DNA from 4 places in the Paenibacillus sp. DRB1-1 genome. Region 2 is predicted to be linked to each of the others. Evidence: riboswitches for the same ligand, from Rfam matches in the RefSeq annotation. Region 2 holds a riboswitch; each other region holds the start of a gene.
What was found. A riboswitch is a leader RNA that binds a small molecule or an ion and turns the genes downstream of it on or off. The one in region 2 is predicted to bind thiamine pyrophosphate.
Positions count from the first base shown of each region.

Region 1: it holds a riboswitch for thiamine pyrophosphate, as region 2 does, so the genes downstream of both, ACQW03_RS23760 (thiamine phosphate synthase) here and tenA (thiaminase II) in region 2, are expected to answer to the same signal.
Region 3: it holds a riboswitch for thiamine pyrophosphate, as region 2 does, so the genes downstream of both, thiC (phosphomethylpyrimidine synthase ThiC) here and tenA (thiaminase II) in region 2, are expected to answer to the same signal.
Region 4: it holds a riboswitch for thiamine pyrophosphate, as region 2 does, so the genes downstream of both, ACQW03_RS08985 (ABC transporter substrate-binding protein) here and tenA (thiaminase II) in region 2, are expected to answer to the same signal.

Region 1 covers NZ_JBODQH010000001.1:5,276,702-5,284,760, forward strand. Annotated here, with positions in the region: gene ACQW03_RS23750 (hypothetical protein) at 1-91, shown strand, start outside; gene ACQW03_RS23755 (ABC-F family ATP-binding cassette domain-containing protein) at 275-1,828, shown strand; TPP riboswitch at 1,922-2,030, shown strand; gene ACQW03_RS23760 (thiamine phosphate synthase) at 2,295-2,888, shown strand; gene thiO (glycine oxidase ThiO) at 2,953-4,101, shown strand; gene thiS (sulfur carrier protein ThiS) at 4,098-4,301, shown strand; gene ACQW03_RS23775 (thiazole synthase) at 4,304-5,071, shown strand; gene ACQW03_RS23780 (ThiF family adenylyltransferase) at 5,068-6,129, shown strand; gene ACQW03_RS23785 (response regulator transcription factor) at 6,270-6,962, shown strand; gene ACQW03_RS23790 (C40 family peptidase) at 7,028-7,525, opposite strand; gene ACQW03_RS23795 (thiamine diphosphokinase) at 7,806-8,059, opposite strand, start outside.
Region 2 covers NZ_JBODQH010000001.1:3,868,140-3,876,198, reverse strand. Annotated here, with positions in the region: gene ACQW03_RS17275 (glycosyltransferase family 4 protein) at 1-75, opposite strand, end outside; gene ACQW03_RS17270 (transporter) at 59-1,324, opposite strand; gene ACQW03_RS17265 (glycosyltransferase) at 1,329-2,450, opposite strand; gene ACQW03_RS17260 (NAD-dependent malic enzyme) at 2,956-4,677, shown strand; TPP riboswitch at 4,770-4,872, shown strand; gene tenA (thiaminase II) at 5,007-5,696, shown strand; gene thiM (hydroxyethylthiazole kinase) at 5,771-6,613, shown strand; gene thiD (bifunctional hydroxymethylpyrimidine kinase/phosphomethylpyrimidine kinase) at 6,610-7,440, shown strand; gene thiE (thiamine phosphate synthase) at 7,437-8,059, shown strand, end outside.
Region 3 covers NZ_JBODQH010000001.1:1,700,088-1,708,146, reverse strand. Annotated here, with positions in the region: gene ACQW03_RS07495 (alpha/beta hydrolase) at 1-1,027, opposite strand, end outside; gene ACQW03_RS07490 (IclR family transcriptional regulator) at 1,326-2,069, shown strand; TPP riboswitch at 2,225-2,337, shown strand; gene thiC (phosphomethylpyrimidine synthase ThiC) at 2,525-4,369, shown strand; gene ACQW03_RS07480 (hypothetical protein) at 4,493-4,645, opposite strand; gene ACQW03_RS07475 (YitT family protein) at 5,152-5,988, shown strand; gene ACQW03_RS07470 (SdpI family protein) at 6,202-6,378, shown strand; gene ACQW03_RS07465 (DUF1648 domain-containing protein) at 6,433-6,780, shown strand; gene acnA (aconitate hydratase AcnA) at 6,854-8,059, opposite strand, start outside.
Region 4 covers NZ_JBODQH010000001.1:2,034,866-2,042,924, reverse strand. Annotated here, with positions in the region: gene ACQW03_RS09010 (TatD family hydrolase) at 1-839, opposite strand, end outside; gene ACQW03_RS09005 (ABC transporter ATP-binding protein) at 832-1,782, opposite strand; gene ACQW03_RS09000 (ABC transporter permease) at 1,827-2,603, opposite strand; gene ACQW03_RS08995 (MTH1187 family thiamine-binding protein) at 2,600-2,893, opposite strand; gene ACQW03_RS08990 (hypothetical protein) at 3,199-3,381, shown strand; gene ACQW03_RS08985 (ABC transporter substrate-binding protein) at 3,389-4,432, opposite strand; TPP riboswitch at 4,624-4,733, opposite strand; gene ACQW03_RS08980 (pyridoxamine 5'-phosphate oxidase family protein) at 5,004-5,438, shown strand; gene ACQW03_RS08975 (bifunctional 2',3'-cyclic-nucleotide 2'-phosphodiesterase/3'-nucleotidase) at 5,659-7,761, shown strand; gene ACQW03_RS08970 (EAL domain-containing protein) at 8,032-8,059, shown strand, end outside.

The DNA.
Region 1 (8,059 bases), 1.4 Mb from region 2:
TCCCTTTAAAGCGAGTGAACGTTTTACGGATGAAAAATCTGCAGCAGCTGCGGGTTACTTTGAGTACAAATGCTATAATGGCTTAAAATAATCACCCTCATGGGTGGTTTTTCTTTTTTTAGGCAGATCCATACCAAAAACCTTAAAATTCGCTGTTTTCAATATTCCGATATGGTTGCAGAATGTGCTACAATATAGCTTTGAAAGAAACGAAATGCATATGAAATAAGAACAGTCGGCAACGCCGATGACAATAAGGAGCCAAAAACAGCTTATGAGTTTATTGACTGTAGAAAATGTATCTCACAACTTTGGGGACCGCGCATTATTTAAAAATGTTTCCTTTCGATTGCTTGCGGGGGAACGTGTAGGTTTGGTAGGAGCTAACGGTGTCGGTAAATCGACACTCATGAACATTCTCACTGGAAAATTGCTTAAGGATGAAGGTAAAGTGGAATGGACTCCACGTGTACGTTACGGCTATCTGGATCAGCATACCAAGCTGACACCAGGCAAAACGGTACGTGATGTTTTGAAAGACGCTTTTCTTCCTTTGTTGGAATTGGAAAAGGAAATGATGCAGATTACTGACAAAATGGGGGATGCTTCTCCCGAAGAGTTGGAAGTGCTGCTGGAACAGATGGGTGAAATTCAGGAGCAACTGGATATGGGGGATTTTTACCTCATTGATGTGAAGGTTGAAGAAATGGCGAATGGACTGGGACTCTCGGCCATAGGACTGGATCGGGATGTATCTGCACTTAGCGGCGGGCAACGGACAAAGGTGCTTCTTGCTAAGTTGCTGTTGGAAAAGCCAAATGTCCTGCTGCTGGATGAGCCTACCAACTATTTGGATGTCGAGCATATCGAATGGCTTACGCGCTATTTGAAGGATTATCCCTATGCTTTTATTCTTATTTCACATGATACTGAGTTTATGAATCAGGTCGTTAATGTTATTTACCATCTTGAATTTGCCAAGATGACCCGTTATTCAGCTAACTATGAAAAGTTTCTTGAGATGGCAGATCTGAACAAGGCTCAGCATATTGATGCTTATGAGAAGCAACAGGACTTTATTAAGAAACAGGAAGATTTTATTCAGCGTAATAAGGCGCGTGCATCTACATCAGGCCGAGCAAAGAGCCGTGAAAAGCAGCTTGATCGGATCGAACGTATTGATAAGCCTGAAGAAGCTGCGAAGCCAACCTTTCAATTCAAAGAAGCACGTGCGAGCGGAAAGACGGTATTTGAGGGTATTGATTTTGAGATTGGTTATACGCATGCCCTTTTGCCTAAAATGTCCATGACGATTGAACGTGGTGAAAAGATTGCAATTGTCGGCTACAACGGTGTTGGTAAATCGACATTGCTCAAAACCATTCTGGGAAAAATTCCACCAATCAGTGGAAAAACCTATCAAGGTGATTTTTTGCAGCCCGCTTATTTTGAGCAGGAAGTAAAGGCGGAGAAAATTACACCGATTGACGATGTGTGGAATGAATTCCCGCATTTGAACCAGCATGAAGTACGAGCGCATTTGGCGCGTTGCGGTTTAAAGAATGAGCATATCACGCGTCCGCTATCTGCGCTCAGTGGTGGAGAACAGGCTAAAGTCCGTCTTTGCAAACTGTTAATGCGTGAAAGCAACTGGGTACTGTTCGATGAGCCTACCAACCACTTGGATGTTAAAGCTAAGGATGAGCTGAAACGTGCCTTGAAGGAATACAAAGGGACCGTTTTGCTTGTGTCTCACGAACCGGACTTTTACGAGGATTGGGTAACCAAAACGTGGAATGTGGAAGAGTGGTCAAGTAAAGTTAACTAAAATCAGCTAAATCCAATTCTGCATATTTCACACGAAGTGGGGTTTGCAGAATTAGGAAAATATGCTAAGCTATCTTTAGCTTATACAATAAAATAGTCACACTAGGGGAGCCGCCCATGCGGCTGAGACGGAATAAATGGATTTCGGACCCTTTGCACCTGATCTGGGTTATGCCAGCGTAGGGAAGTGAGCGCCGTACAAACAAGGCAACACCATCTTTATTTTGTTTGTGCGTGGGACGATACACGTATACGGATATCATTGTCCGTTCGATTATTGGACGTTCGTTAAACCACTTCCTTGGGGAAGTGGTTTTTTTACGTTTCGTTCATTTTAAGTTGTTCGAGCTTCCGTAGACGATTCACATATAATCCCCTTTCATTACTGCTGGTAGACGTGGCTGGCTAAGCTTAGATCCTTTAGTCCAATGTGAGGTGAAGACAAAATCGAATTACACGCAATTTCGATGGAAAAGGGCACTTTTGCACAAGCCGCCCAAGTGGCTGCAGTGATTTGTCCGTATGTTCATTATGTACACGCACGTTTAAAACAGAATGGTGCCTCTGCATTGCTTTCTTTGACCCGCAGCATGGTGGAGCAGGAAGTTCCTTTGCAGCAAATTGTAGTAAATGATCGTGTGGATGTAGCCTTACTTACTTTGGTTGGAGCCGTCCAGCTACCAGCTAATGGATTACCTGTAGCGGATGTGAAAAGCCTTCTTCCAAAGGGTACACGCTGTGGAGTATCTGTGCATTCCTTGGAGGAGGCGCAGACTGCCGAGCGGGCAGGAGCGGACTATGTACTTTATGGTCACGTATATGAGACCCATTGTAAGCCCGGTATTGTACCGCGGGGTTTAGCTCAGCTTGAACATATTTGCAGGCTGTCGAACATTCCGGTGATCGCGCTGGGCGGCATACAACCGCACCATATCCCGGAGCTTTATAGGGCCGGAGCAAGCGGTATTGCGGTGATGTCTGGTATATGGGAGGCTGAGTCGCCTGTTGCAGCTGCGATGGAATACAGGCGAATGGCAGATCTTGTAGTTCACAGCCTGTAGCGAAAAAACGAGAGTAGAGGCAAGCTGAAAGCAGAATGGTTTATGGAGAGGAGACACGGGACCAATGCCAAAGATACACACAGAGGCAAGAGCGATAGGACACGCTGAATGCTTGGTCATAGGTGGAGGTGTCATCGGCAGTTCCATTGCTTATCATGTGGCCAAGGAGGGAAGAAGTACGATCATGCTGGAACGATTGATCCCGGGTGAGGGAGCCTCAGGAGCAGCGGTTGGAATGCTGGCAGCGGAAAGTGAAGAGTTCATCGACTCTGAGCTGGCACGATTTGCTCGCATAAGTCGAGACGCATTCCCTGAACTTGTCTGTGATCTGGAGCGTTTGTCGGGTATTTCGGTGGAATTCCGTACAGAAGGATTTGTGACCCCTTTCCGTACGGAAACTGAAGGCCAAAAACGCTGGAAAGCAGCTAAAAGGCGAGAGGATAATTGTCCTATCTGGTGGGATGCGAGGGAATTGGCCCGACGAATTCCAGGTTTGGATGAACAAGCGATCGGGGCAATATATTGTTCAAAGGAGACACAAGTGGCTCCTGTCCAGCTTTGTCGTGCTTATGCAGGTGCTGCTGCGGTGCTGGGGGCAACGGTACGGTCTGGTACGCAGGCAGAGCAACTGGTCATGCAGGATGGTCGAGTTTGCGGTGTTCGAACAGATAGTGGCTTTTTTTCGTGCGATCAGGTCATTATTGCTGGAGGCTTGGATAGCATGAAATTGCTAGCGCAAGTTGGGTTTGAATATCCACTTTATCCGGTCAAGGGAGAAGCGGTAGCGGTCTCCTTGAAGGATCACCCGTTAGAATACACCATTTATGCTGATGATATTTACCTTGTGCCTAAACAGAATAACGAGCTTTGGATTGGGGCAACGAGCCTTCCGCATCAATATGACGAAGAAGTGACCGTAGGAGGCTTAGAGGGGTTGCTGACACGTGCCTCTGCTTGGCTGCCGCGCGTCCGTGAAGCTTCTTTCATACGCACTTGGGCGGGCTTACGTCCGCAGGCCGCATCAGGTCATCCTTTTATAGGCACTGTTCCTGGGGTCGAGGGTGTATATGCTGCCGTCGGGCATTATCGCAACGGTGTCCTGCTGAGCGATGCTACTGGGCGTGCGATAACAGCTATGCTTAACGGAGCAGGTGCGGCTGAACTTGGAATAAGTAGATTTTCTTCTGAGCTCCTCAAGGAGGAAAGCTTATGAAGCTGACGATTAACGGCCAGAGCCTGAGCTTTTCTAATCGGATCACTCATGTGGATCAATTGCTACATGAGCTTGATGTAAAGGTGAAAACCGTAGTGGTAGAGCTGAATCGGCGTATATTGACCCGTGAAGATCATGATGAAGCGGTACTGAAGGATGGAGATTGCCTAGAGATTGTACATTTTGTGGGAGGCGGTTGATCATGTTAACCATTGGAAAAGCATCTTTTACCTCAAGGTTGTTGTTGGGAACAGGAAAATTCTCTGATCTGGATATCCAATCCCAAGCCGTAGAGGCTGCTGAGACGGAAATATTGACGTTTGCTGTGCGGAGATTGAACTTGGAGGAACGGGATAAGCAGCATTTTCTCGATATGCTGGATTTGAGCCGGTATACACTTCTTCCCAACACAGCAGGGGCTACAACAGCAGAGGAGGCGATTCGTATTGCCCAATTGGCAAAAGCCTCCGGCTTGTGCGATATGATTAAGGTGGAAGTCATTGGGGATAGCAAGACACTGCTGCCTGACCCTTTCGAAACGTTGAAAGCTAGTGAAAAGCTGTTAGAAGAAGGCTTTATCGTGCTGCCCTACATATCGGACGATGTGATTCTAGCAAAGAGGCTACAAGAGCTTGGAGTACACGCCGTTATGCCTGGAGCTTCACCGATTGGTACAGGACATGGTTTGCTCAATCCGTTTTCATTAGAGCTAATTATTGAACAGGCGGAGGTTCCGGTTATTGTCGATGCGGGTATTCGCTCACCCGGTGACGCGGCAATGGCGATGCAGTTGGGGGCAGATGCTGTTTTGTTGAACACAGCCGTATCAGGAGCGAAGGACCCAGTAAAAATGGCTGAGGCCATGAAACTGGCTGTTCGTGCTGGAAGATATGGTTTTGAGGCGGGGATGATTCCTGTAAAACGTTATGCTTCAGCAAGCAGTCCGACAGAAGGCATGGTTCAGACATGAAGGTAACTGACAAATCCGATGCAGGAGGAACACATCCAAGTGACCGTTATTCCAGACAGGAAAGATTCACACCCTTTGGACCCACAGGACAACGTCGGCTTGCTTCCTCTCACGTATTAATCATAGGTGTTGGAGCGCTAGGCACAGGTATTGCGGAAACGCTTGTTCGCGGGGGCGTAGGTACAGTGAGCCTCGTAGACCGGGATTATGTGGAATGGAGTAATTTGCAGCGCCAACAGCTTTTTCAGGAAAGTGATGCTGCGCAAAGATGTCCCAAAGCAATAGCTGCTCAGCGAAGATTAAAGGATATTAATTCGGAAGCGGTCATACATGCACATGTACTGGATGTTAGGGTGGAAGAGCTGGAAGAGTTGATCCAGGGGGTAGATCTCATGATGGATGCAACGGATAATTTCGATACCCGACTTCTTATGAACGACATGGCACTAAAGCATCGCATTCCTTGGATTTATGGGGGGTGTGTGGGCAGTTATGGTATAACCTACACCATTTTACCGGGTCAAACGCCTTGTCTTCACTGTCTGCTGGGAACTGTGCCGTTTGGTGGTGAAACCTGCGATACCGCCGGGATTATTCCGCAGGCCGTACAGATGGTCACGGCTAACCAAACTACGGAAGCTTTCAAACTTCTGGGCGGATATCCGGAAGATTTGAGAGGAAAGCTGCTTTCGTTTGATTTGTGGAAAAATGAGTATGTAGCGATAGCAGTAGATAGCGTTAAAAAGGAGAATTGTCCTTCTTGCGGCAACCAACCGACGTATCCCTACTTGTCGGCCTCTCATCGGCAAAAAACAGATGTTTTGTGCGGCAGGGATACCGTTCAAATTAGACCAGCAAACCCAACACTTCTGAATCTTGCAAAAACAGCAGATAGATTTGCTTCTTTGGGAGAGGGAGAAGTAGAGCGGAATTCGTTTTTGGTTTCCTTTAGTACAAGCGAGCATCGCTTGGTTGTTTTTGCAGATGGCAGAGCGTTGATCCATGGGACAAAGGACGTGGCAAAAGCAAGAAGTCTGTATCATCGCTATTTGGGTTAAACCATAAAAGCAGAAAGCCATTCTTTGGAGAATGATTTTCTGCTTTTTAGTTACAATAATATTAATATGCTTTAATGGCTTATAACAAACTTGTTCGTATCCAATATGTAATGCTATGTCCAAACCAGGTGGGTGAAAAGATGAGCCCGTTAATTTTACTTGTAGATGTAAACGAAGCGCCTCCCGTATTTGTTCATCCATTGGAGCAGGCAGGTTATCAGGTGGTACATGTTAGCAATACAACGGATGTAAGCTCTTATGTAGCCCATAATCCTGTGGATTTGCTACTCCTGAACATAGAAGATGAACAGGCGGATACACAAGGCTTGATTCGCATTTTGCAGCAAAACCATCCTCATGTCCCGTTATTTGCAATGACTTCATCAGATGAGGAGGACCATATTGTTTCCTGCTTTGAACAAGGGGCACATGATGTGATCGTTCTGCCCTTTTATCCTAGAGTTTTTCAGGCAAGAGTGGCTAATTTATTGCGAATTTTTGGTATTGAACGTGATGTGACAAGGGCGATCGAAGCGGGTGATTTACATATAGACAATGCAAGCAGAATGGTGAGCAGAGGGGGACAAAAGCTGGAATTAACTCCGAAAGAATTTGATCTTTTGCTTCATCTGGCGATACATCTTAACCAAGTTTGTAGCAGGCAGCAAATTCTGAAGGATGTTTGGAAACATGATTATATCGTTGATACGAACGTGGTAGACGTCTATATCAGACATTTGAGGGTTAAAGTAGATAAAGGGTATAAGTTTAAAATGATCCGTACGGAACGAGGTATTGGCTATTCACTCAGAACACCAACCGTATCAGAATAGCATAAGGCATATAAAAAAGCCGGAACTTTTCGTCCCGGCTCGCATATTTCAAAATGAGTTTCATACTACAGCACGCGGCGTGCTTTAATGTATGTTTTTTTCCAGTTGCTGGAGTTCAAATCGGAGATGGTCACGCCAGGTCCGCCGTAAGTGTGCAAAATTTTACCGCCGCCCATATAGACTGCTACGTGGGTAATGTTACGTCCTGTAGCACGACTACCGCTTGAAAAGAACACTAAGTCACCTTTTTTTAAATTGGACTTGGATACGGCATGTCCGACTTTGGACTGTTGAACAGAAGTACGCGGCAAATTCACTCCGTATTTCTTGAATATGTGCTTCATGAAAGAAGAACAGTCAAAATTACGTGTAGTGCTCGTGGAAGCTCCAAACTTATAAGGAGTTCCCATATATTTTTCACCGTAGTTAATTACTTTTTGGCCTACTGAAGTAGTAGTGGCAGCTTGTGCCGTATTTGTTCCCTCAATTGCAAAAGTACCAAAGCCGATAGTGGCTGCGACCCCTGCTATAATTACCTTTTTTATGATTTTCTGCATATTCATGTTGTAAGTACCTCCAGAAATTGATTTGTGCAATATTTTGCTGAGTTGCTAACTAACTGACAGCGTTGAGTATAACAGTTTTGAAGCCGCCTAATAGTTGGAAAAGAACTCTCAAATGCTTGAGGGACAAGACTTACACAGCGATTATTAAAAAACGATTAAAAATTACAATTTGTAAAAAATATATCGATTCATAGATCTCTATAAACGGAAAAACCCTTGTTAATCAAGGGTTTTGAGTGAAAAAACAATCTAAACAATGGTTACAACAATGTCATAATTAATCCTTGCTTTGAATAACGAGTAGTAGACCGCTTTTGATAGAAATCGTACCTTTTGAAGCCGTTAGCTTATTACTGACAGCACGCGATTGTCCCATTTTGAGGGTGGCATTATGCAGCGGATACATAAATCCTTCCAGTTGTATGCCTGTTACTTCGGCGGTCATAGGAAGCAGCGATGTATATGTATAGCCCATAGGCTGAATCTCAAGCGTTGATCCGGTGAGCTCAATATAATTATGTGCGTCCATAA
Region 2 (8,059 bases):
TTTAGGTGAACGAATGTCACGCCAGGAAAGCAATAGAACTACGGTTTTACCGTCCTGTTCATGTATGGTATTCATGGGGTAAATCCCCCTTTATCTTTATTTTGAACAAATGCACATAGGCGTCTATCACAAAGTAGAGAGCCATAGCCCCGTAAACTATGAACTCAGATAGCAAAAAATCTACCGGATCTGTGTGGGCAATATGAAAGGCTACTAATAAAGCCGCGGCTCCTGCCATCAGACTGAACATAAATTTGCGTCTGCCCACCAATACATGCACATGCACAAAAAACAGCACGATGGAAAATAGCCAGTACACCCATCCTCCCCATGGAATATAGGCCTCGGCCGATTGGTAAGAGGCTCCGAATAATATGGGAATAGAGGAAGGGAACACAAAGGTCGTGCCCACATATACACAGATTGCAGCTATAGCCATTAAACCGGCATAGACGGCAATCAACTTGCCCAAAGCTTGGCGGTCATGCCCCTGCGCACCGATCTTTGGAATAAAGGCAGCAATTAGGCTATACGAAACGTAATAGACCAACTGGCTGTACTTCAGCGCAATGGCATAGCTGCTAGCCTGCTCGGGAAAGTAATGCTGTACATACAACATGTCGATGGAGATACAAAACAAAATGAATAAATTCGTCATAAGGCTATCGGTGAAATCCTGGCCCAATGATTTCCATAGCCCAGAAGGGATATGTTCTCCACTGTATGTGAATAAGGACAAGCCACGAGCTGAAACGATCCAACCGTGGAGCAGCGACAGCAACATTCCTCCACAGCTCGCTAACAGTAGGGCTTCCAGCTTTAACCCCAGTGCAGCTAGAACAAAAAATAGGCTCAGCTTCCCTAATACCTCAATGTAATAGTTCACATTGAGCGCCAACATGCGTTCCCTGCCCTGTAAATCTCCGCGGCACGAACTCACAAGAATATGCAGTCCGATCAAGCCATACAGCATGAACAGCGGGCCGGATTCGACGCCTAATAGCGAACGCAGTAACGGATGAAAGATGAGTAAAATGACCATGGCAAGCACGGTTAGCACCAGAGGTGCTTTTAGTAATAGAGAACCGAGTGGTAAGCTTCGTAGCGCAAGCTTTTGGTCTCCCTTAGAGACCAGTTTGGCGGTTAATAGCTGGATGGATAAACCCAAAACGGATAAAAGTGCAAAAAGTGCCAGCAGCGCATTCGCCTGGCCATAAGCTTGTCCCGTAAGATACCAACTCGCTGCAATGTGGAAGAAAAAATTAAATCCGTTAAGCAGCACATTAAAGAGAGGGAACATCAACGATCGCAATCGGTTGTTCACGTTGTTATCTCACCCGCCGATCCAGTCGCCAAATATCAATGATGGAGCGTAAAAAACGAATAGAATCCTTCCAGACATGGATGTGCGATCCATCGCGGTCAATACATTTGACGGGTAATTGCAGCACACGAAGCTGGAGTCGCTTGGCAATAAACATCATCTCTAGATCCAGCGCCAGTCCGAGCTGTTCCTTTAAATGCGGAAACATCCGTTTCACTGCAACCGAACTCATCACTTTAAGCCCAGTCTGCGAATCCACCACACCTGTTGGTAAAAAAGGACGTGAAATGACCCGTTTACCAAAGCTGACAACAGATCGCAATAAAGATCGATTCTCGGCGGTCATATCCTTGGTTCCAATCACGACATCATAATAGCCCTGCTGAACAACATTAATCATTCTGGCAATATCCTCAATAAAAAAGGAATCGTCCGCGTCCACAAATACGTAGTAATCCGCACCAATGGTCCGCATCCCTTCCAGATACGTCCCTGCCTTACGTGTATTGCGTCCCAATTCCCTTGTTTGAAGCAGCGGGCTAAGATTCTGATTAATCCGGTTTACGGACAAGTCCGTTGCTGCCTCCAGCGCTTTAATCAAGGCATTGGTACCATCGTGGCTGCCATCATCAATGAGATAAATCGAACCTTCAATAATATGGCTGCGGATAAAGGCCTGCAGTCGTTCAGCAAAGGTTTTGACATGAACAAAACGTTGCTCTTCGTTATATACAGACAAGATAAATGCAATATGTTGGCTTTTGGTCGAATACTCGGGATAGAGCAAGCTTTGTATTTCCGAAAGCATTTCTTCGGTGTCATTGGCTTGCCAAAATAGCAGGCGCAAACGGCCTACTCCGGTGATTTGCACCATATGCTGATCACTGAACGGAATTGTTACATCCGTCACCAGTAACAATGGCATTTGCGGAAATTGGCTACGGATCTGATTGGCTTTCTGTACCGCCTGCCCCGGCTCCCTATAATCAATCAGGCAACAACATGCGTTCTCGTAGACTGAAGCTGCCTCCGTGTCCTCGCACTGTATATATTGGTAAAAACAAATCACATTGGGATAATCAATAGCCCTGTCGTTATCGCTAAAAATGGCTATAGGTCCCTGCACACAAACCTCTCCTTTTCCTCCGAATAGTTCTATTTTGTTGAAAAAGAATTAAGAATGTTTGCTTATAGGAGTTAAATTAATGTCCAAATACTTCATATTTCCTTAACAAAATAGCTGACACTCCATGATATATAAGGATATAAGAGAAGAAAAACTGATTTTCATATTTAATAAAAACAGAGTATTTAGACCTGATACATTAGAACCAAAACCATCAGAATTAGGTAGCACATCTATATCGAAAATTAGTTCTTTTAGATCAACAAAAGGAAATATATATGGTTATTTTGTCATAGATAAATAGAAGAATAAAACAGATTTGCACGTCCATACTATGGACAACATGTCATCTTGAGGATTTTGCAAAAATCCGATAAGCGACTTTCAATGAACAAGATATAGATCGAAATGGTTTAGTTCGTCTATATCTTGCACTTCGGAGCGACTGGAATCGAATTTTGTGAAATCCTTTCGTTATGAAAATGAAGAGAAGGAAGGTCTTTCTATGGAAGCATTTTATGTCAATCGCGATGGGTCATTATCTACTCCATTACGGGGAAAGGATGTGTTGGCAAATCCTCTTTTGAACAAAGGTGTCGCTTTTACAGAAGAAGAACGCAAAGATCTGGGTTTGGAAGGAATCCTTCCTCCAACCGTCCTTTCATTGGAGAAACAGAGCGTACGGGCATATCAGCAGTTTCTCGCACAACCCACCATGCTGCGTAAAAATGCTTCTCTCAACGACCTTCACAATCGAAATGTCGTACTCTACTACCGGCTGCTAACCGATCATTTGAGTGAAATGCTGCCCGTAGTCTACACGCCGACCGTAGGAACCGCGATTCAAGAGTATAGTCACGAGTACAACCGCCCTGGAGGCGTATATTTGTCAATAGATAACCCGAATGGCATCGGACAAGCATTCTATAACTCTGGATTAAGCGGCGAGGATGTGGATCTGATCGTCGTGACAGATTCCGAAAGTATTTTGGGGATTGGTGACTGGGGCGTCGGGGGGATTAACATTGCGATTGGCAAGCTTGCAGTGTATACGGCTGCGGCAGGCATTCATCCCGGGCGGGTGCTGCCAATTGTACTGGATGTGGGCACGAATAATGAAAAGCTGCTGAATGATCCACTGTACATCGGAAACCGCCATAAACGGGTTCGCGGAGAAGCCTATAACCAGTTTATTGATACCTTTATCAGCAAAACGTTAGCGCAATTCCCGAAGGTGCTTTTACATTGGGAAGATGTGGGTAGCGTAAATGCGCGCCATATTATAGGAAAATACGGTCAAAGCATTCTCACCTTCAACGATGATATACAAGGTACAGGAGCGGTGACCCTGGCTGCGATTCTTTCGGCGGTGGGTGTCACCAAGACTCCGCTGCGTGAACAAAAAATACTTGTTTTCGGCCCAGGGGCTGCAGGGATCGGTAACGCTGACCAAATTCGGGGCGCTATGATCGAGGATGGCCTTTCCGCAGATGATTCATTCAAGTCCTTTTGGGCCTTTGATTATCGCGGGCTGTTAACGGAAGATATGGAAGACGTATTGGAGTATCAGAAACCGTATGTGCGCAAAAAGGATGAAGTCAGCTCATGGACCCGGTCGGGTGACGGCAAAATACCGCTACTGGAGGTCATCCGTCAGGTGAAGCCTACGATATTGATTGGAACTTCCGGTGTAGCAGGTGCCTTTTCTGAAGAAATCATCAAGGAGATGGCGAAGCATGTAGAACGCCCGATCATTATGCCCATGTCCAATCCTACAAACCTTGCAGAAGCAGTACCCGAGGATTTGATCCGGTGGACAGATGGCAGAGCACTGATCGCAACCGGAAGTCCTTTTGAGCCCGTCACCTATAACGATACAAATTTTGAGATTGGACAGGCGAACAATGCCTTTGTTTTTCCGGGACTGGGTCTAGGTGCGATTGTGGTTAAAGCCAAAAGGATTACCCCTGCGATGTTTACAGCCGCAGCAGTTGCTGTTGCCAATGGTGTAGATTCGAATACGCCTGGCGGTGCGCTACTCCCTCATATCCGAAAATTACGCGAAGTTTCGTACGCTGTTGCGGTTGCGGTTGCAAATGCCGCGATTCAGGATCAGGTAGCTCAGGCGCACATTTCAGATGTGGAACAAGCTATACGAGATGCAATGTGGAAACCGGAATATGCCAAGGTCAAAGCCGTGGAAAGTGTAATTCATCACCCTCACTAAGCCCAAAACACCTAACTAGAGGAAATTTAATATTTTGCACACTATGTTTGACATAGCGTATGAACGTATGTACAGTAATAGTCAAAAGAATAGAAGTCCACTAGGGGAGCCAATATGGCTGAGACAAGAATGTATCTTGGACCCTTTGAACCTGATCTAGTTCGTACTAGCGTAGGAAAGTGGAGCCTTCGTATATAAGGTTTCAAGCGTTTTTTGCGTATTGGGCCTATGTTGAAGCCGCTCCATTTTTCCGGGGCGGCTTTTTAGCGTTGTTTCGGAATTGTATCCTTACAGGACTTCTTGCTCTTCAATTAATGGAGGTGGGGAAATTGAGTTTTACACAAGAACTCCGTCGGCAGGCGGACGGCATTTTTCAAGCGATTTTTGAGCATCCCTTTGTGAGAGGTATTGCTGAAGGAAGTTTGACAAGGGGACAGCTGATTCACTATGTAAAACAGGACTTTGAATATTTGAACGCCTACATGCGGATATACGGCATCGCAATCTCCAAATGCACGAATCGGGAGGACATGGCAGTATTTAATGAACAAATCTCTTTTATTCTCCACAGCGAGGTTCATCCGCATCAAAATTTCTGTGCTATCGCAGGGGTGACCTATGAAGAGTTGCAGGGATATCCACTCGCTCCGTCGGCCCATCACTATATCCGTCACATGCTGACGATCGCGCATGAGGGCAGTTTGGGCGAGATCTTGGCTGTGCTGCTGCCATGTATGTGGACGTATGCCGAGATTGGCCGCAGGCTGCTGGATGAAGTAAAGCCGGATGAGTCTCATCCGTTCTATGAATGGATGGGCTTCTATGGAGACCAGCTTGATGATACAACACTCAAGTTCCGAGAACGTGTAGATGCTTGGGCAGAAGGCACAACGGCTGCTGAGCGAGAGCGGATGATTGAGCATTTTGTACTGAGTTGCCAGCTGGAATATAAGTTCTGGGACATGGCTTATAACCAGGAAGAATGGCCGGTCCAGATGCAGGGAGCGGTCTTAGAATAGTCATCCTGGCGATTCGATGCGTGAAGTACGGTTAATGCCATGTTGAACCACCAACTATAGAGAGGATAATCATTATGAGTACATGGGAAAAAAGTTATTCAGCTCTCCTGACGAAGGTACAAAACAGCAAACCCCTCGTTCACAATATGACCAATGTGGTAGTCACTAACTTTACGGCCAACGGCCTGTATGCATTGGGCGCCTCCCCAGTGATGGCCTATGCACCCGAGGAAGTAGCAGATATGGCAAAAATAGCGGGAGCCGTCGTGTTAAACATCGGTACGCTGCACCGCGAACTGGTGGATGCCATGATCATTGCTGGACAATCGGCGAATGCACACGGTGTTCCGGTCCTGCTAGATCCGGTCGGTGCGGGAGCAACGAGCCTTAGAACTGAGTCGGCACTGCGAATCCTGAGAGAAGTCAAAATCTCATTGGTGCGGGGCAATGCAGCCGAAGTCGCGCATCTTGTTGGAGAAGCGCGTGAGATTAAAGGCGTAGATGCTGGTGACAGTGCTGACAGCGGCAATGTCGATCTGGCAATTCGGGCTGCTCAAACGCTCAATTCAATGGTTGTCATCACTGGAAAAGAGGACGTCATCACCGATGGGGCCGAAGCACGAATGATTAGCGGCGGAGACGCGCTGCTCACGAAGGTAACCGGAGCAGGCTGCCTGCTGACCTCTGTGTTAGGTGCTTTTGCAGCTGTTGAACCCAACCTGCTGCTCGCAGGTACAGCAGGCTTGGCATTTTACGGTGCAGCAGCTTCCCGAGCCGCAGCACGTACCGCAGAGCTGGGGCCCGGCAGCTTCCAGATTGCCTTTCTCGACGAGCTCGCCAAACTACATACAGGTTCGCTGGAGGGGCAGGTCACTGTCCGTGAAGCAGGAACAACCACAGCAGGTGGTGCGCGATGACAGACGTTCGTGTACCCAGAGCACTGACGATTGCCGGTTCGGACAGTGGCGGCGGGGCCGGAATTCAAGCCGATCTCAAAACCTTTCAAGAACTTGGCGTGTACGGCATGTCGGCTATTACGGCCATTACCGTACAGAATACCTTAGGGGTTCACGGCGTATATCCGCTGCCACAGGAAGCAACAGCGGAACAGATCGAAGCTGTAGGATTAGACCTTGGAGTGGATGCCCTAAAGACTGGCATGCTGTTTAATGCGGGTATCATCCGTCTTGTGAGCAAGCAGATCCGAAAGTTCGGCTGGAAAAAGGTCGTCGTCGATCCCGTGATGATTGCCAAGGGAGGTGCTGAACTGCTGCAGTTGGAAGCGGTGCAGGCTTTGAAGGACGACCTGTTTCCCTTGGCCCTAGTCGTTACACCGAATATCCCGGAGGCGGAAGCCCTGACAGGGATCAGCATCCGTACAATGGAGGATCGCCGCGAGGCTGCGAGACATATTAGCAGTATGGGACCAAAATTCGTTGTGATCAAGGGCGGCCACGCTGACGAGAGCGAGAGCAGCGGACAGATTGTTGACCTGCTCTTTGACGGAACCGCCTTTACAGAGCTGAGCGGCAAGCGGGTACGGACTGTCCATACACACGGAACAGGATGTACCTTCTCGGCAGCGATAACTGCTGAATTAGGGAAAGGAATGTCTGTACTGGAAGCTATCTCGAATGGTAGAGCCTTCATCCAGGCGGCGATTGAGGATACTTTACACCTTGGACAGGGACATGGCCCAACCAATCATTGGGCCTACCGCCGTCGTCAGGAGGTACTCCGATGAGCAGCAGAATATTGCCAGAGGTGGTGCGCCGCCAGCTACAGATGTACCTGGTGCTTGGAAGCGTGAACTGCCTCGCTGAACCAAGTTGGGTCGTGCAAGAGGCTGTGGCTGGCGGCGCAACCATGGTCCAGTTTCGAGAAAAGGGCCACGGCGCGTTAACGGGCGTTCCTATGTTCGAACTTGCGCGCCAGCTACAGAAACTGTGCCGCCACGCTGGTGTCCCCTTCATCATCAATGACGACGTGGAGCTGGCTCTTGAAATCGACGCCGACGGTGTTCACATCGGTCAAGACGATGAATCCGCCGAATCCGTCCGCGAGCGAATCGGAAATCGAATTCTCGGCGTCTCCGCCCATACTATTGAGGAAGCACGTCGAGCCATCCTGCAAGGTGCGGATTATCTCGGTGTCGGGCCAATCTATCCCACCATCTCGAAGGATGATGCCCATGCCGTACAGGGACCGGCAATTTTATATGAGATGCGTAAAGCGGGAATTGATGTGCCGATTGTTGGGATCGGAGGTATTACAGTGGACCGTATTGAGGAAGTCGCACGTGCAGGTGCAGATGGTGTGGCGGTGATTTCAGCCGTGACACAGTCAGAACAGGTTAGAGGTGC
Region 3 (8,059 bases), 2.2 Mb from region 2:
TCGTTTGTTTGTGGGCATCAGCGACGGTTTTCTTATCCTCCAGCTCCTGTACACTGCTTAGAAACGTCGATACCCGTCGCAAATATTCACGAGGGTGCTCTCTGAAGATAAGCTCATGTATCCCGTTTTTAACAATCCATACACTGGAAAGCGGATTAGTTTGATTGGCAGCGAGCTTTTCCGCAATAGGATAAGGAGCTTTTTCATCCTGTGTACCATGCACAAACATGATCGGGAACGGATAGTTTTCCTTTTTAACCTCCTGATATGGAATCTGATGCAAGCTGGTGCCGTTCAAAACTGGAAACAGCAACTCCAGAATTTCCAAAGACGGATGTCTTGGCAGATTAATTTGATTGTGAATGTTATGGTACAGCGTATCCGGTTCCAGCAGGAAGGTGCTGTCCAAAATCATTGCGTCCACATCCTTGGTTTGCAAGCCCGCCTGAAGAGCGGTTCCTGCCCCCATAGAGAAGCCCCATACGATAATCTCCGACGAGCCGCGTTGCTTCGCAAGCTGAATTGCCCCGAGAAGTTGCTGGGATTCCGCTTTGCCTCCGGTCGCGACTGCTTTGCTGTTTTGTGACGCGAATCCATAATCGAACATGACTACATTAAAGTTCAAACTGTGGGCATAATGCGCCAGATCATACATGGGAATCCAGCTTTCTTCGCGGTTAGCTCCATAACCATGGCTGAAAATAATCGTTTTCCGCGATTGATCCGCTGGGATATACCAGCCTTGTACCATGCGGCTACCATCCTTGGCAGGGAAGCTGACTTCCTCATAAGGCATGCTTTTGGCCTGCATCGGATTAGAGTACAGCGGTGCAACGGTGGGATTCGTAAGTACCCATGCGATGTAAGCATGCAAGGCAATAAAACAAAACAACAGAAAAAAGACGACCGACAGCAGCAGAGCAATCACAACGTGCTTGAACCGCAGCAGACGGGGATTAAAGAGTGGGGTGGACGGCTCCTGAACAGCGGTCTGTAGCTGAGAGTTGCGCTGGGATGTCGAAATCATGTAAGAGCCTCCTTATATAAAATTGATCTTCGTTTCATAGAATATAGGTATAATTCCACTTGAAAATGATAGTGTAGATCCGTATAGATACCTATTATCGTATGATGGGGATTATCCAAAGTCAACGCCTGAACCGGAAAAGTAAAAATGATGCAAAGAATTGTCGATGTTTGTTCTCGTTCTGTAATATGGTTGTCACAAAAACATCGGTTTACAGTAGCCGCGACTATTCTATATAATTTATGTAACCATGTTTCATAGTGTGAAACGAATATGGATACAAGAGGAGCGGTTCACGATGGAAGACCGTAAATTAACCGTTCGCGCTGTAGAGCGTGCACTTGATATACTGCTGTGTTTTACCGCAGATTCGGATCTTGGCCTGACGGAGATTGCCTCCAAAATTGGTCTACATAAAAGCACGGTTCATCGGCTGCTGACTACGTTGGAGGATCGGGGCTTTGTCGTTAGGAATGCCGAAACGGAAAAATATCGACTTGGCTTCCGCATTTGGGAGCTATCCACGCATTTGTCCCAAAGTGACGAGCCGGCGGTGTTGTTACAGCCTGCAATGGAAGGATTACGTGACCGTTTGGGCGAGACGGTCAGCTTGTACTTACGGGACGGCAGCATGCGTATTCGCATACAAGCCGTGCAGAGCAATCAGGCGATTCGCAGGGTCGCGCCTGTAGGTGCGCGTATGCCGCTTGCTGTAGGGGCCTCTAGCAAGGTGCTGGCAGCCTTTATGCCGCCGCAGGAGCTGGAAGCTCTGCTAAGCGGGGATGAATGGCCGCCCTCGGTAGACCCGGAGGTCTATAAAGCCCAGCTACAGGATATCCGCGAGAAGGGCTATGCGACCAGCTATGAAGAACGGGAGCCAGGGGCTGCTGCTGTGGCTGCGCCAATTGTAAACCGGAAGGGACAGGTCACTGCGGCTTTATCTGTATCCGGTCCGGTCAGTCGGCTTGCACCCGAGACGCTACATGACTTTGCTCCGATTTTGATTGAAGCGGCGAAGGAAATGGGGCTTATGCTTCCGTAACAAGAATGAACACAGTTGAAGCAAGCAGAGTGATTTGATGGGGAGCGTCTCCTTGGTAAAGGGAACCTAGAAGGGTTGCCAAAGCCATAAATTTAAAGTAGTCTGGTAAGGATGGCGGGATATCTGTTATAGCCGCCTCATGTGAATAGAAGTATCACAGTTACTGGGGGAGCCTGTAATGCCGGGCTGAGATGGAATCGTGCAAGATTCCGGACCCTTTGCACCTGATCTGGATCATACCAGCGTAGGGAAGTAATCGGCCAATGAAATGTATACGCGGCTGCTGTCTACGGTGACGCATTGGAATAGGATTATTCCACATGCGTACTGTCTGGATAGCTGCCTCGTTAGATTAGCCGGTTCCCTAGGGAACCGGCTTTTTTGCATAGATCAGCGCCTCCCTGGGAATGGTTCCGGATCGGTGTGACATTTCATCGAAACGGGAGGAATGGACAATGAAGCCGACAGAAGCAGAAGGAACAAAAGGAACAGAATTGAAATCAAACGAAGTAAGATTGGTAGGAACAAAAGAAGTTGAGGTAGAGAAGACAAACGGGGAGCAAGCCAATGGGGTAACGCCCTTTCCAGGAAGCCGTAAGGTATATATTCAAGGCTCACGGCCGGACATTGCCGTGCCAGAGCGCGAAATTGCTCTTCATCCTACACATACGCCGCAGGGCACGGAGCATCATGAGCCATTGCGTGTATATGATACAAGCGGTCCCTTGACTGACGAAGCCTATCAGGTCGATATCCGTCAGGGCCTGCCTCCATTACGGCGAGCTTGGGCACTGGAACGGGGCGATGTGGAGGCTTACGAGGGACGCGCTGTACAGCCGGAGGATAATGGACTGAAACCTGGCTCCAAACGGGAGACAGTGGAATTTCCCGGCGTGACCAACCGTCCGCTTCGTGCTTCGCAAGGTCGTACAGTGACACAAATGCATTATGCGCGGCAAGGGATCATTACGCCCGAAATGGAATTTGCGGCGATCCGCGAAGGGGTGGAGCCTGAGTTTGTACGGCAGGAGTTGGCGGCTGGACGAGCCATTTTGCCTTCGAATATCAATCACCCGGAAAGTGAGCCGATGATCATTGGGCGTCATTTTCACGTGAAGATCAATGCGAACATTGGCAATTCTGCGGTTACCTCCTCCATCGAGGAGGAAGTGGAGAAAATGACCTGGGCTGTGCGTTGGGGCTCGGATACAGTTATGGACCTGTCCACAGGCCGTAATATCCATACAACACGTGAATGGATCATTCGGAATTCTCCTGTACCAATTGGGACTGTGCCGCTGTATCAGGCACTTGAAAAGGTGAATGGCGAAGCAGAAGCGCTGACGTGGGAGCTGTATCGCGATACGCTGATTGAGCAGGCGGAGCAGGGAGTGGACTATTTTACAATTCATGCGGGTGTATTGCTGCGGTATATACCGATGACGGCGAATAGAATGACGGGAATTGTATCCCGTGGCGGGTCGATCATGGCAGCCTGGTGCCTTGCGCACCATCAGGAGAATTTTTTGTATACACATTTTGAAGAAATCTGCGAAATTATGAAAGCCTATGATGTGGCCTTTTCTCTCGGGGATGGTCTACGTCCAGGTAGTATCTATGATGCGAATGATGAAGCACAGTTTGCAGAGCTGGAAACGTTGGGCGAGCTAACGCAAATCGCATGGAAGCATGATGTTCAGGTCATGATTGAAGGGCCAGGACATGTCCCTATGCATAAAATCAAAGAGAATGTGGATTTACAAATGGAGATTTGTAAGGAAGCTCCCTTCTATACCTTGGGACCGCTCACGACGGATATTGCCCCCGGATATGATCATATTACTTCAGCCATCGGGGCGGCGATGATCGGTTGGTTCGGGACGTCCATGCTGTGCTATGTTACGCCTAAGGAGCATTTGGGTCTGCCCAATAAGGATGATGTCCGCGAGGGTGTCATTACCTACAAAATTGCGGCACATGCTGCCGATCTGGCGAAGGGTCATCCACGGGCGCAGCAGCGGGATGATGCTTTGTCCAAGGCACGCTTTGAGTTCCGCTGGCGGGATCAGTTCAATCTGTCGCTTGATCCCGAGCGGGCCTTGTCCTACCATGATGAAACACTACCGGCAGAGGGCGCCAAGGAAGCACATTTTTGCTCGATGTGTGGTCCCAAATTTTGTAGTATGCGTATCACGCAGGACATTCGCGCCTATGCAGCGGATAAGGGGCTGAACACTCAAGAAGCAGTAGCTGCCGGGATGCGTGAGAAGGCAGAGCAGTATCGGGATGGAGGTCAGTAAAACGAACGTGTGAGTTTAGGAACACATGAATTAAAAAAAGCCGTGGTTCTCTACAGTCGATGTAGGAAACTACGGCTTTTTAGCTTATGTAAAGCGGGATCATGCAACCGGATAAACGGCGCCTTATTTTTTACCCATTTTTTCATTCAAAATGTCCTGAAAGCTGAGCTTCTTCTCTGAGCTATCTTCTTTCTTCTGCATACTCACCGCGTTGGCACGTTGGTATTGGTGGTGAAAGGGCATCAGGGTGTGGACGGTTAAGTTCATTGTATTCATGTAGGTCATTCCTCCAATTCCATATTGTCAAATTCAGATTGAGTTGCTTAGGACGTCTGTATAGGACTATTTGTATGTACTTGATGTCGTAATGCTAAGTAGGTTGCTTGGTAATGTTTCAATCATTATACCCACATTTTTTCAAAGTAAAACGCTTTTGACATAAAACAGGAAGATGGTCATATGTGTCCAAAATGTCGATTAGGAGGATGGTCGTTTTAGAGGAAAATGTGCCTAGGTCTAAAACAAGGGCTTGAGGCCCGTTTTCTTAGTTTAGTAGTCGGGATTGTGTTTTTTTGTCGAATAACCTTGTAAAAGGAGAATTTTGCGAAATCCAAGTCAGGATTGAGGCAGTCTGGTGGCGAATTAAAGTGTCAAAGTTGTATTGACTTTATGTTTGGTAGTAGATACCATGAACTGGTTGTCAGCGTATTTTGACAACAAGAGTCAGCCAATCCATCTGGCGATTCATCCTTTGAAATGTTAGAGAAAGGATTAGAGCATATATGAAAAAAAGTATTGCAGACATCGCATTTATTATTCTGGGTGCGTTTTTTTTCGCGCTAGCTGTTAATCTGTTTGTGATCCCGAATGAGTTTGGCGAGGGCGGCGTTACAGGGGTCACGATCATCCTGTACTACCTGTTTCAGTGGTCTCCCTCGATCGTTAATCTGGTGATTAATGGCTTGCTGTTGATTGTCGGATATAAATTTTTGGACAAGAGAACGACCCTGTACACTATAATTGCAGTCGCTTTTAACTCGCTGTTTTTACATTTAACGGTCAACTGGCGGATTGATTCGCATGAGCCGACGATTAATGCTGTATTTGCCGGAGTTTTGGTGGGGGTCGGCATTGGCTTAATTGTACGGGTAGGCGGCACTACGGCGGGAACGGTCATTTTAGCCCGAATTGCCAACAAGTATCTGGATTGGAATATCAGTTATGGCCTACTGTTTTTTGATTTGATTGTCGCGTTCTCTTCCTATTTTATTATTGGTCCAGAAAAATTGATGCTAACTATCGTTATTTTGTACGTTGGTACGAAGGTGATGGACTTCATGATCGAAGGACTAAACCCTAAAAAAGCGGTCATGATCATTTCGGAGCACCAAGATAAAATTGCCGAGATGGTTATTACGAAAATGGATCGTGGAGTTACCGTCCTGTCAGGCCACGGCTATTACACTAAAAATCCAAAAGAAGTGCTGTATATCGTCATTAGTAAACAAGAGGTGTCAGCGCTTAAAAAGATAGTGAAAGCCATCGACACAGCAGCATTCATCACTATTCATGACGTGCGGGACGTGTTCGGAGAGGGTTTTCTGGATATTTCGAAATAACTCGCGTGCGAAGGTAAGGTTATAGGAGAACACAGTTGGAGCCGGTCCTGAGAGGATCGGCCTTTTTGCTGTTGTGATGTTTATTTCATTTTTGGTATTCGAAAATATGCATAATAAAGATGAGTCAATCAATTTCCTGTTATACGGAGGGTTTGGCGGGATGGAGAATAAGGGAAATTATGACGTGAGTTCCTTTGGCTACTTTCGAATGAAATGGCATGGAAGAAGACGCATCACATCTCTGCTTATATTTGGATAGCCTTTGGCTTAATCGTAATCGTTATAGGATTAGGACAAGAAGTTAATGTGTATATGGTGCTCGCTTCTTGTTTACCAACGATAATTAGTTTTATTATTTCTATCTTTCTAAGCCATGAATGTAAAAAATAGACTGCCGATATATGTATAATATGAACCGAATTAGCCTTAGAAGGAGGATTTCCAATGCGAAGTAGAGTAAATATTTATAATGTATTGTCCCTTCTTTTTTCTGTTTTGCCTTTCATTATCTACCTTTTCATGTATCCGAGAATGCCTAGGAATGTAGGAATCCACTACAATTTCAATGATGTGGCTGACCGTTTTGTTGACAAATCCTCCCCTGAGGTATGGTTGTTGTGTGGAATTAGCCTCATATCTTTTATAATTATGCTAATGCTTCAACCCTATCTCAGTCGTCAGTTCAAGAGCGAAGAAGGCTCTGTAATCATGGAATGCCTGCCTGGTCTCTTCACACTTCTTATAACCCTAGTGTTCTCAATTATTGGCATATGTTTTCTTTTGAAGGCTTAAAGTATGTAAAAAATCCCCTCTCAATTCGCAGTTTTCGCTGCATTAGGAGGGGATTTCGTTATTTATACGCTCTTTACTCTTGAATCATCTGACGCAATACGGTTTGCAGAATACCGCCGTTGTGGTAGTAGTCGATATCGACAGTACTGTCCAGACGGGCAATTACCGGGAATTCGAACTTCGTGCCATCCTCGCGTTTAGCCACAACCGTAAGCTCTTGACCCGGCTTCACGTCATTGTCGATGCCAAGAATGTCAAACGTTTCACGACCGTTCAGACCTAGGCTGGACCAGCCATAGCCTTCCTGGAATTGCAGAGGCAGTACACCCATGCCGACCAGGTTACTGCGGTGAATCCGCTCGAAGCTTTCGGCAATGACAGCCTTTACTCCCAGCAGAAGCGTACCTTTGGCCGCCCAATCACGAGAGCTGCCTGTGCCGTATTCCTTACCAGCAATGACGATCAGGTTCTGATCGGCTGCCTGATATTTCATGGATGCATCATAGATGGACATTTCCTCATCCGTTGGCAAGTATTTGGTCACGCCGCCCTCGGTGCCTGGAGCCACATTGTTGCGGATACGGATGTTGGCGAATGTACCGCGCATCATGACCTCGTGGTTACCACGACGGGAGCCGTAGGAGTTGAAGTCCTTGCGTTCCACGCCATGCTCCTTCAAGTACAGCCCTGCCGGGCTGGAAGGAGCAATGTTGCCTGCTGGTGAGATATGGTCGGTTGTGACCGAATCATTCAACAGGGCAAGCACACGGGCATTACGGATTTCCTTGATATCCTGCACGCCATCCTGAAGTTTTTCAAAGAATGGTGGATTTTGAATATAAGTTGATTTTTCATCCCATTCATACAGTTCGCCTTCAGGAACCGGAATGGAATTCCATTTTTCGTTGGCAGTAAATACATTTTCGTATTTGCGACGGAACATATCCGGGCTAAGAGACAGGCTGATCGCTTCCTTGATTTCCTCAGAAGTAGGCCAAATGTCTTTGAGGTAGACTGGCTGATTGTCCTGATCGTAACCGAGCGGATCGTTCACCAAATCAATGTTCACTGTGCCTGCCAGCGCATAAGCGACAACCAGTGGCGGTGAGCCGAGATAATTGGCTTTGACCTGAGCATGCACACGGCCTTCAAAGTTCCGGTTGCCGGAAATAACTGCGCCAACCGTCAAATCATTGTCTGTGATGGCTTGACTCACTTCGTCAGGAAGTGGGCCGGAGTTACCGATACAGGTTGCGCAGCCGTAGCCTGCCACATGGAA
Region 4 (8,059 bases), 1.8 Mb from region 2:
TCAGATAGTGAGTAAAAGCGTCTCGTGTTTTCATAAAATAATTGACGGACGGCAGATTCATCTTGATGGGTCAGCTTGCTGTACGCACGAATGACGTCGGCAGTCATCCGGGGATGTGTCTCTTGTCCAGTAAAAGGTCCCTCGAACGGCCAGGGACCATCTGTCTCTGCCATGATCTGATCAGACGGATACTGTCTTGCCAAACTGCAGATATCTTCTTCGTACAGGAGATCCGGTGTGAAGGAGACATAATAGCCGTTCCGGGCCATACGTTCGGTCGTGGCGGCAGAGCCCTTGAACCAGTGAAAATGCGCCTGTGTGATGCCATGACGTTCCAAAAGGTCACAGGCGATGTCTGCGTCCTCATAAACGGCGTGCAGGACAATGGGTTTGTTATGCTTGCTTGCAAACTGGATAAAGCGCTCTAGTAGCACTATGTAGGGAGCGAGGTCAAAAGGTGAACCGCTCTGTGAGGCTTCCAGCCGATTGTAATAGGGCAAGCCGACTTCACCCACGGCGACCATTTGCTGTACATGTTCGCCCATCCAGTCGAACAAGAGGTTAAGCTCAGCTTGCGGTGGGAGAGCCTGTTCGGGATGAAAGCCAAAGGCTGGTCGTACCAGCCCGGGGTAACGCTTGGCTAACTGCAGATTGGCTCGGCTGGAGCCCAGATGCATCGACACGGCTATCACGGCTTGGACGCTGCTATTGGCAAGTGAAGCGAGCAGTAATTCCTGTTGTTCGGGCGGGTAGCTGTCTAAATGAATATGCGCGTCGATCAATGGAGCGGTTGCGGAAGCGTTCAATTTCAATGCAGAGAGCCTATTTAGATTATTCATAATGATTTACCCCGTCGTCTGAGGTAGTTTTACGGACACTTTCAGTGGTGTCCATGTCGCCGTCCAGTTTATGTTTTTCCTCGCGCATCCAGCTGGTCATGGTCCGCTTCCATTCAATAAAGAGCGGATCGAGGGTGATTTCTTCCCTACGCGGGCGGGGAAAAGGAACATCTACGACATGCACCACTGAAGCGGGTCGCGCCGACAGCACATAGATGCGGTCGGAGAGCAGCAACGCTTCTTCAATGCTGTGGGTAATAAACAGCACAGAACGGCGGTTCTTTTCCCACATCCGTAATAACCATTGCTGCATGTCTGCACGTGTCAGCGCATCGAGTGCGCTGAACGGCTCATCCAGCAGCATTAATTCCTGCGGGCTGAGCAGTGCGCGAAGAAAGGCTGCGCGCTGTTGCATTCCACCAGACAGCGTATGTGGATACGCCTTGGCGAATTTACCAAGTCCAACCTGTTCGAGCCATTGCAAGGCTTCTTTGCGACGCTCGCGTTCACTGGCGTACTGAGGGGGTACTGCTTTATTTTTACGTGGAGAATTTTCCTGCCCGAGCAGTACGTTGTTCAGCGTGGTACGCCACGGGAAAAGGGCGGGCTGCTGCGGCATATAGCTGATATGCCCACGTTCACCAGTCATGTCCCGTCCGTGCATACGGATACGTCCCTGCTGGGGTTTGAGTAGCCCACCGATGATATGAAACAGCGTGCTTTTGCCGCTGCCTGACGGACCGATGAGGGAAACGAATTCTCCCGGCTTGACTGTGAGGGATACATCCTGTAGTACGGGCAGTAAGCTTCGCTTTTCGCGGAAGGCAAGGCTGATCCCGTCCAATTCCAAAGCAGGAGGAGCAGTTGAAGGACTCTGTTGTTCCCCGGCTCGTTGTTCATTAGCCGCGTTGTGTGATGATAATTCAGTCGGATGCAGACTCATACGCGCCACGTCCTTTCTTTGCTGTATGTAATTCAAGGAGGAAGCTACTCTTGATCGGGTTTCCAGCGAACCAGCCATTTCTCCAGTAGTAAAATAACCACAAACATGAGTAAGCTGAGTGCAACAATAATGCCGATGGCGGCAAAAATGAGGTCCGTGCGATAGGCTGATTTTTGCAGCAGCATATAATATCCAATTCCTTCACTAGCTCCGATCCATTCCGCAATGATCGCACCCATCACACTATAGGTAGCAGCAATTTTAACGCCAGAAAAGACTTGCGGCAGGGAATGTGGCAGCTCCAGCTTCATAAAAATAGCCATGCGGCTTGCACCCGACATCCGCATATAGTTCATCATCGTACGGTCTGTTCGAGTCAGCCCGTCCATGGCCGCTACAGCCACGGGAAAAAAGCATACTAGGGTAATGACCATCAGCTTGGGCAGCACGCCAAAACCAAACCACACCATGAGCAGCGGCCCTAGAGCGATGATCGGAATGTTTTGACTCAGAATAAGCAGCGGATACAGGGCGGATTTGAGAAAAGGAATTGTATGAAGAACGATGGCGATCAACAGTCCCGTTGCTGTCCCTATAGCGAATCCCGCAAGTGTCAGACGAATCGTAGCCCATGTATGGGCACCAAGCAGCGCCGTTTGTGCCATGCCCTCTTGTACGATGAGGGATGGAGCAGGCAGCAGCCAGGATTCAACATGCAAATAGGAAACCGCCCCCTGCCAGGCCGCTAAAAAGAAGAGGACCGCCACAAGGGGCGGCCATACGCTTTTCCACCAGGATGCGTTCTTGCCTTTCGGATTCATGGGCGATATTTCTCGGTCAGCTTGTTCATGCTGATGCCTTGTGGGTTATGTGCGATTTTGATCTGTGAAATGACGCTGGGACTGCCCGCTTCCGTCAAAGCCTCGTGCATTTCTTTGACCACTTTCAGCAACTCGTCGAGCTCGCCCTCCATGGTCGTATCCAATGGATTCACTTGATGTTTGACGCCGGAGCGCTGAATGACCTCAATCGCCTTATCTACATACGGGTAAGAGTCCTCATTATTAGGAGTTTTAGGGATTACTTGAATACTGAGCAGTGTGTTAGCCATGCAAATTCACCTGTCCTTTATTTGGAGTGTTATTAAAAAAATATGGTGGTTTAAGGCGGGGAGACCGCTTCGCGTTTCATTTGATCTTACGATCGCTGTTGCCGTGGGATTCTTTGAATAAATTTTAAAAGGTAAGAATCCAACGGCAAAGGCGAACGCTGCGCTTTTCCAGATTCAAATGAACCGCTCCGCTGCCAACCGCCTTAAAAGCACCCTGTTTTTAAAGCTGGTTTGTGTGGCATTTTTAACACACAAGCGCACCTACTTAGCGCTTAGATAATATGAAAAACTAAAGAATAAACCAAGTGGAACGAGAACGAAGTGGGCGGAATGGTGCTGTACAAGCGTTAGCGTTCGCCTTTGTACCCAGATTTCAACCTCTGGATATTCATAAAAGAATTCTGGGTACAACAGCGATGGGAGGCAGCATCCGACTGCGTAGTGGCGCTTCGTTCACTTCTCTAGTTCGGTCTTATTTTGCGTTTTAACAAATGATCAGCGCTTGGGCAAGAAGTCATTTGTGAAGGCTTTATCGACTTCCAAAGGCTTGCTGAGCAGCTTGCGTTCGTACATCCAGTCCGAATAGTTTTGCCATACCTCTGCTTTTTGCACGCCCCATTGCGCGGCATCGTCCTGATAACGCGGGCTTAGCCATTTTTGGCTGGCGAGCACCAGTTTTTTATCCAGCTCTGGTACAGCTTTGCTTAAGATGTCCGCAGCTTCTTCTGGATGGGCGATAGTGTATTCATAGCCTTGTGCGGTAGCGTCCATGAATGCTTTGACTAGCTCTGGATCATTTTCTATCGTCTGTTCGTTGCTTACAATTACAGGCGTATAGTAATCAAGGCTTTTGGAATAATCTTTTACATACAGCATATCCAATGGCTCACCTCGAAGCTGGGCTTCGATTCCGGTCCATGCATAGAAAATCCAAGCAAAGTCAATATCCCGCTTCACGGCTGTAAAATAGTCTGCATTGCCCATGTTGATGATCTTCACTTTGCTCACATCGCCTTTGTCTGAATCCATGATGGATTTCATGACCGCTTCTTCTACGGGAGAGCCCCAACCGCCGTATTTTTTACCTTCAAAATCTTTCGGGCTCTTAATTCCGCGATCTACTGGGGCTGCGAAGCCTGAGGTATTATGCTGAATCACTGCAGCGATGGATACAAGCGGCACACCTTGCGTACGAGCTTGTGTGACGCCTTCTTGGTAGCTAATACCAAAAGGAGCAGCATTAGAAGCAACCATTTGATCGGCTCCGCCTGAACCAGGTTGAACAATTTGGACATTCAAACCCGCTTTTTCGTAAAATCCTTTGTCCTTAGCGACATAGAGTCCCGTATGATTCGTATTGGGTGTCCAGTCGAGCACGACTTTAACATCTTTGAGCCCCTTTGCCGGAGTAGACGTTTGGGTGTCGGTAGCGGGAGCCGCTTCTTGGGATGTGGGGGCACTTCCACCGCAAGCGGTCAGGATCAGGGCCATGAGCCACAGACTGATCAGTCCCAGGCTTAACATTTTCATGCGCTTCATCGTTGTGTTCTCTCCTTTAATTACCCGTTATCCGTCCAATCAGACAGCTTAAGTTCCCCATTTTCTAAAAATAACATCTGCCGGACGCGATCTTTCCAACAACATAATCTTCAATAAAAAAAGCGCCCCGAGTTTCCGGGACGCTTGCGCTTGTATATACCAAAGTAAGGGATGGTCCTATGTAAAAAAGGCACATCTTGCTTAAGCATTCCTACGCTGGCATTACCCAGATCAGGTTGTAAGGGTCAGTGTCTTGGGACACACTCTCAGCCGGCCGATTCCAGCACCCCTGGCATTGTATGGTTTAATGGGTTCATTTATTCGGGTTTACTACGACGATTATATGCCTTGAATGCGGGTCTGTCCAGCATGAAGGGAGAGATGACGGTTCATTTGCCGAACGACAGGGTACACTTTTACTGTGAGCTTTGATCTGAAAATGAGCATGAATCAATCCGATTCGATCCGGTCATGTTATTTTTAGAACAGCTACGCAGGTAGGTTCAGATGGGCTGGTGCCCAATGGCGTGGCCGTAGAGAATTCTAATTCGTGAAAAGGAGTTGTTGTACTGTGGGTAAAACGGAAACATTGGATCGCAACCAACTGGAACAAGCCATTGTGAAGGCTTTGGATAACAACAAATTTTGCTCGTTAGGTACGGTAGAGGGTGGCAAACCAAAAGTACGCTATATGGCCCTTTTTAACGATGGAATGAACATTCATCTGGCGACAGATCGCAAAACGCATAAAGTGGATGAGCTAAAGGACAATCCGAATGCTTATCTGCTGCTGGGTTATGAAGTTGGTGGTACGAAGGAAGTCGTAGAAGTGGAGGCTACCGTCCAGATCACAGCTGATGAGGGGCTGCGCAAACAAGTGTGGAACGATTCCTTGAAGGAATGGTTTTCCGGACCGGATGATCCCGATTATGTCATTCTGGACGTGAATCCGACACGCATTGAGTATGTGGGTCAGCAAACTGAGCGCCAAGTGTGGAATAAATAATAAGAATATAAATCGACAAACCAGTGAATCTCCGAGTTTTTAAGGAGGTTTGCTGGTTTTTATTTTTTGAGAAAATTAATTATTTTTTCATAAATAATTTAAGTAAATGACTACTCTTTTGCCTGGCGTTGGATTAAAATAGAAATGGTGGGTTCAAGGCTTACATATATGTGCAAAAGTATGTATATGAGGCATACACCTTAATGAGGAGGGGTATATTTTGTTATTTCGTAAAAATTGGTTTAAAGGGTTTACAGCAGCAGTTGTAGCTTGTAGTATGCTGGTGTTTTCAGCCGCTCCATCCTGGGCAGCTAGCAATTCTCGCGATAGCGCTACAGTGAATTTGCGGATTATGGAAACAACGGATATTCATGCGTCCCTGATGAACTATGATTACTATTCGGACAAAGAAACCAACGAATATGGCCTGATTAGCACAGCCGGTTTGATCCAACAGGCGCGTAGTGAAACGAGAAACAGCATGCTGTTCGATAACGGTGATTTGTTACAGGGCAATCCATTAGGCGATTATATGGCCAGAAATAAAACCTTCGAGAAAGAAGGCGGTGTCCATCCGGTCTACAAGATGATGAACCTGATGGGCTATGATGCGGCGACAGTGGGCAACCACGAATTCAACTACGGCCTCGACTTTCTGGAGAAGTCGCTCAAGGGAGCCGATTTTCCTTACGTAAATGCGAATGTTTATGTTGATAAGGGGGGGCAAGCTACTAAAAATTATTTTACCCCTTATCGAATTCTTGATAAAACGGTAACCGACGAGAAGGGCCAAGAGCATATCCTTAGAGTGGGCGTAATCGGCTTGGTCACACCTCAAATTATGCAGTGGGATGAAGCCAATTTAAAGGATAAAGTCGTTACGAAGGATATTGTGGAAACGGCGAAAAAGTTTATTCCTCAAATGAAAACGGAAGGTGCCGACATTATTGTCGTTCTTGCGCATACAGGTTATGAGGATGTGCCACAAACGCCAATGATGGAGAATGCCGTTAAATATTTGAGCCAGGTGGACGGAATTAACGCTATTCTGTTTGGGCATGCTCATAAATCTTTCCCTGGCCCTGATTTTAAAGATATGAAGGGTGTAGATCTGGATAAGGGAACCATTAATGGCGTACCGGCCGTGGAAGCTTCTTCATGGGGCAAGGATCTGGGGATTATTGATCTGAGCCTGGAAAAGAAAAAAAACGAGTGGAACGTAATCAACTCCCAGTCTCAAGTGCGTCCGGTTGTGAGTACCACAAACCAGGCTGTGCAGTTTACTCCTGACTACAAACTGACAGATTCGATCAGGGAAGAGCATAAAGGAACGCTGGACTATATTCGTCAACCTGTTGGAACAACGACTGCACCGATTAACAGTTATTTTGCATTAGTGCAGGACGACCCTTCTATTCAAATCGTAACGAATGCACAGAAATGGTATGTTCAAAACCATCTTAAAGGAACTGAATACGAAAAACTTCCCGTATTGTCGGCAGGCGCTCCATTCAAGGCCGGTGGTCGAAACGGAGCCGAGTATTACACCAACATTCCTGAAGGTACGATAGCGATTAAAAACGTGTCCGATCTGTATGTGTATCCGAACACGGTTCATGCTGTAGAAGTGACCGGTGCTGAAATTCAGGAGTGGCTGGAGTGGTCTGCAGGTCAGTTCAACCGCATTGATCCAAAGCAAACTGAGGAGCAATCGCTGATCAACAAAGATTTCCCAACCTACAATTTTGATGTCATTGACGGTGTGAATTACCAGATTGATGTAACCCAGCCTGCACGATATGATGCCAAGGGAACTATTATTGATTCTTCAGCTCATCGTATCAAGGATCTGCAATACAATGGGAAGGCTATTGATCCTGCGCAGAAATTTATCGTAGCCACCAATAACTATCGTGCTTCCTCATCCAAACTGGCCAACCCAGATGGCAAACGAATTGTGATGGCAGCACCGGATGAAAGTCGCCAGGTCATTATTGACTATATCCGTACGAACGGAACGATTAATCCATCGGCGGATGGCAATTGGTCTCTTGCTCCTTTTGGTCAGGCAAAGGTTACTTTCGAGTCCTCTCCTGATGCCAAAGACGTGCTGGCAGGAAATCAACAAATTTCATACTTGAGCAGCGCGGCAGACGGCTTTGCCAAATACAGCTTAAAAGCTGGCGCTAAGCCTAGTGCAACAACGACTCCTGTAAAGGAAGCTGTGGCTCCCGCGAAAGCGACAGCAAAACCAGCTGTTAAAACGACCAAACCTGCAGCTGTTAAACCAGCTAAAACAACGAAGCCGAAGGCGTCCAAATAACTTCGGATTTTCCACTCAATATCAGAATGAAGCAGCAAGTCTCTTTAACCAAGAGATTTGCTGCTTTTTTTGATGCCAAAAACAACAGCCCCGAATTTATCATGATTGTAAAAAGTTTTCTGATTTTTGTCGAATATGTACTTAAGTCCTAAGTTGTCGTTAAGAATAAGCTACTTTTTTGTAAAAACACGTAATTATATAGTGCTTTTGTTCTAGTTATTTGTGATATAATGGTGAAAAAACCGGAAAATTGTTCCGAGGAGGACCATTATGGCATGCAGCAATTGCAGCATCATAT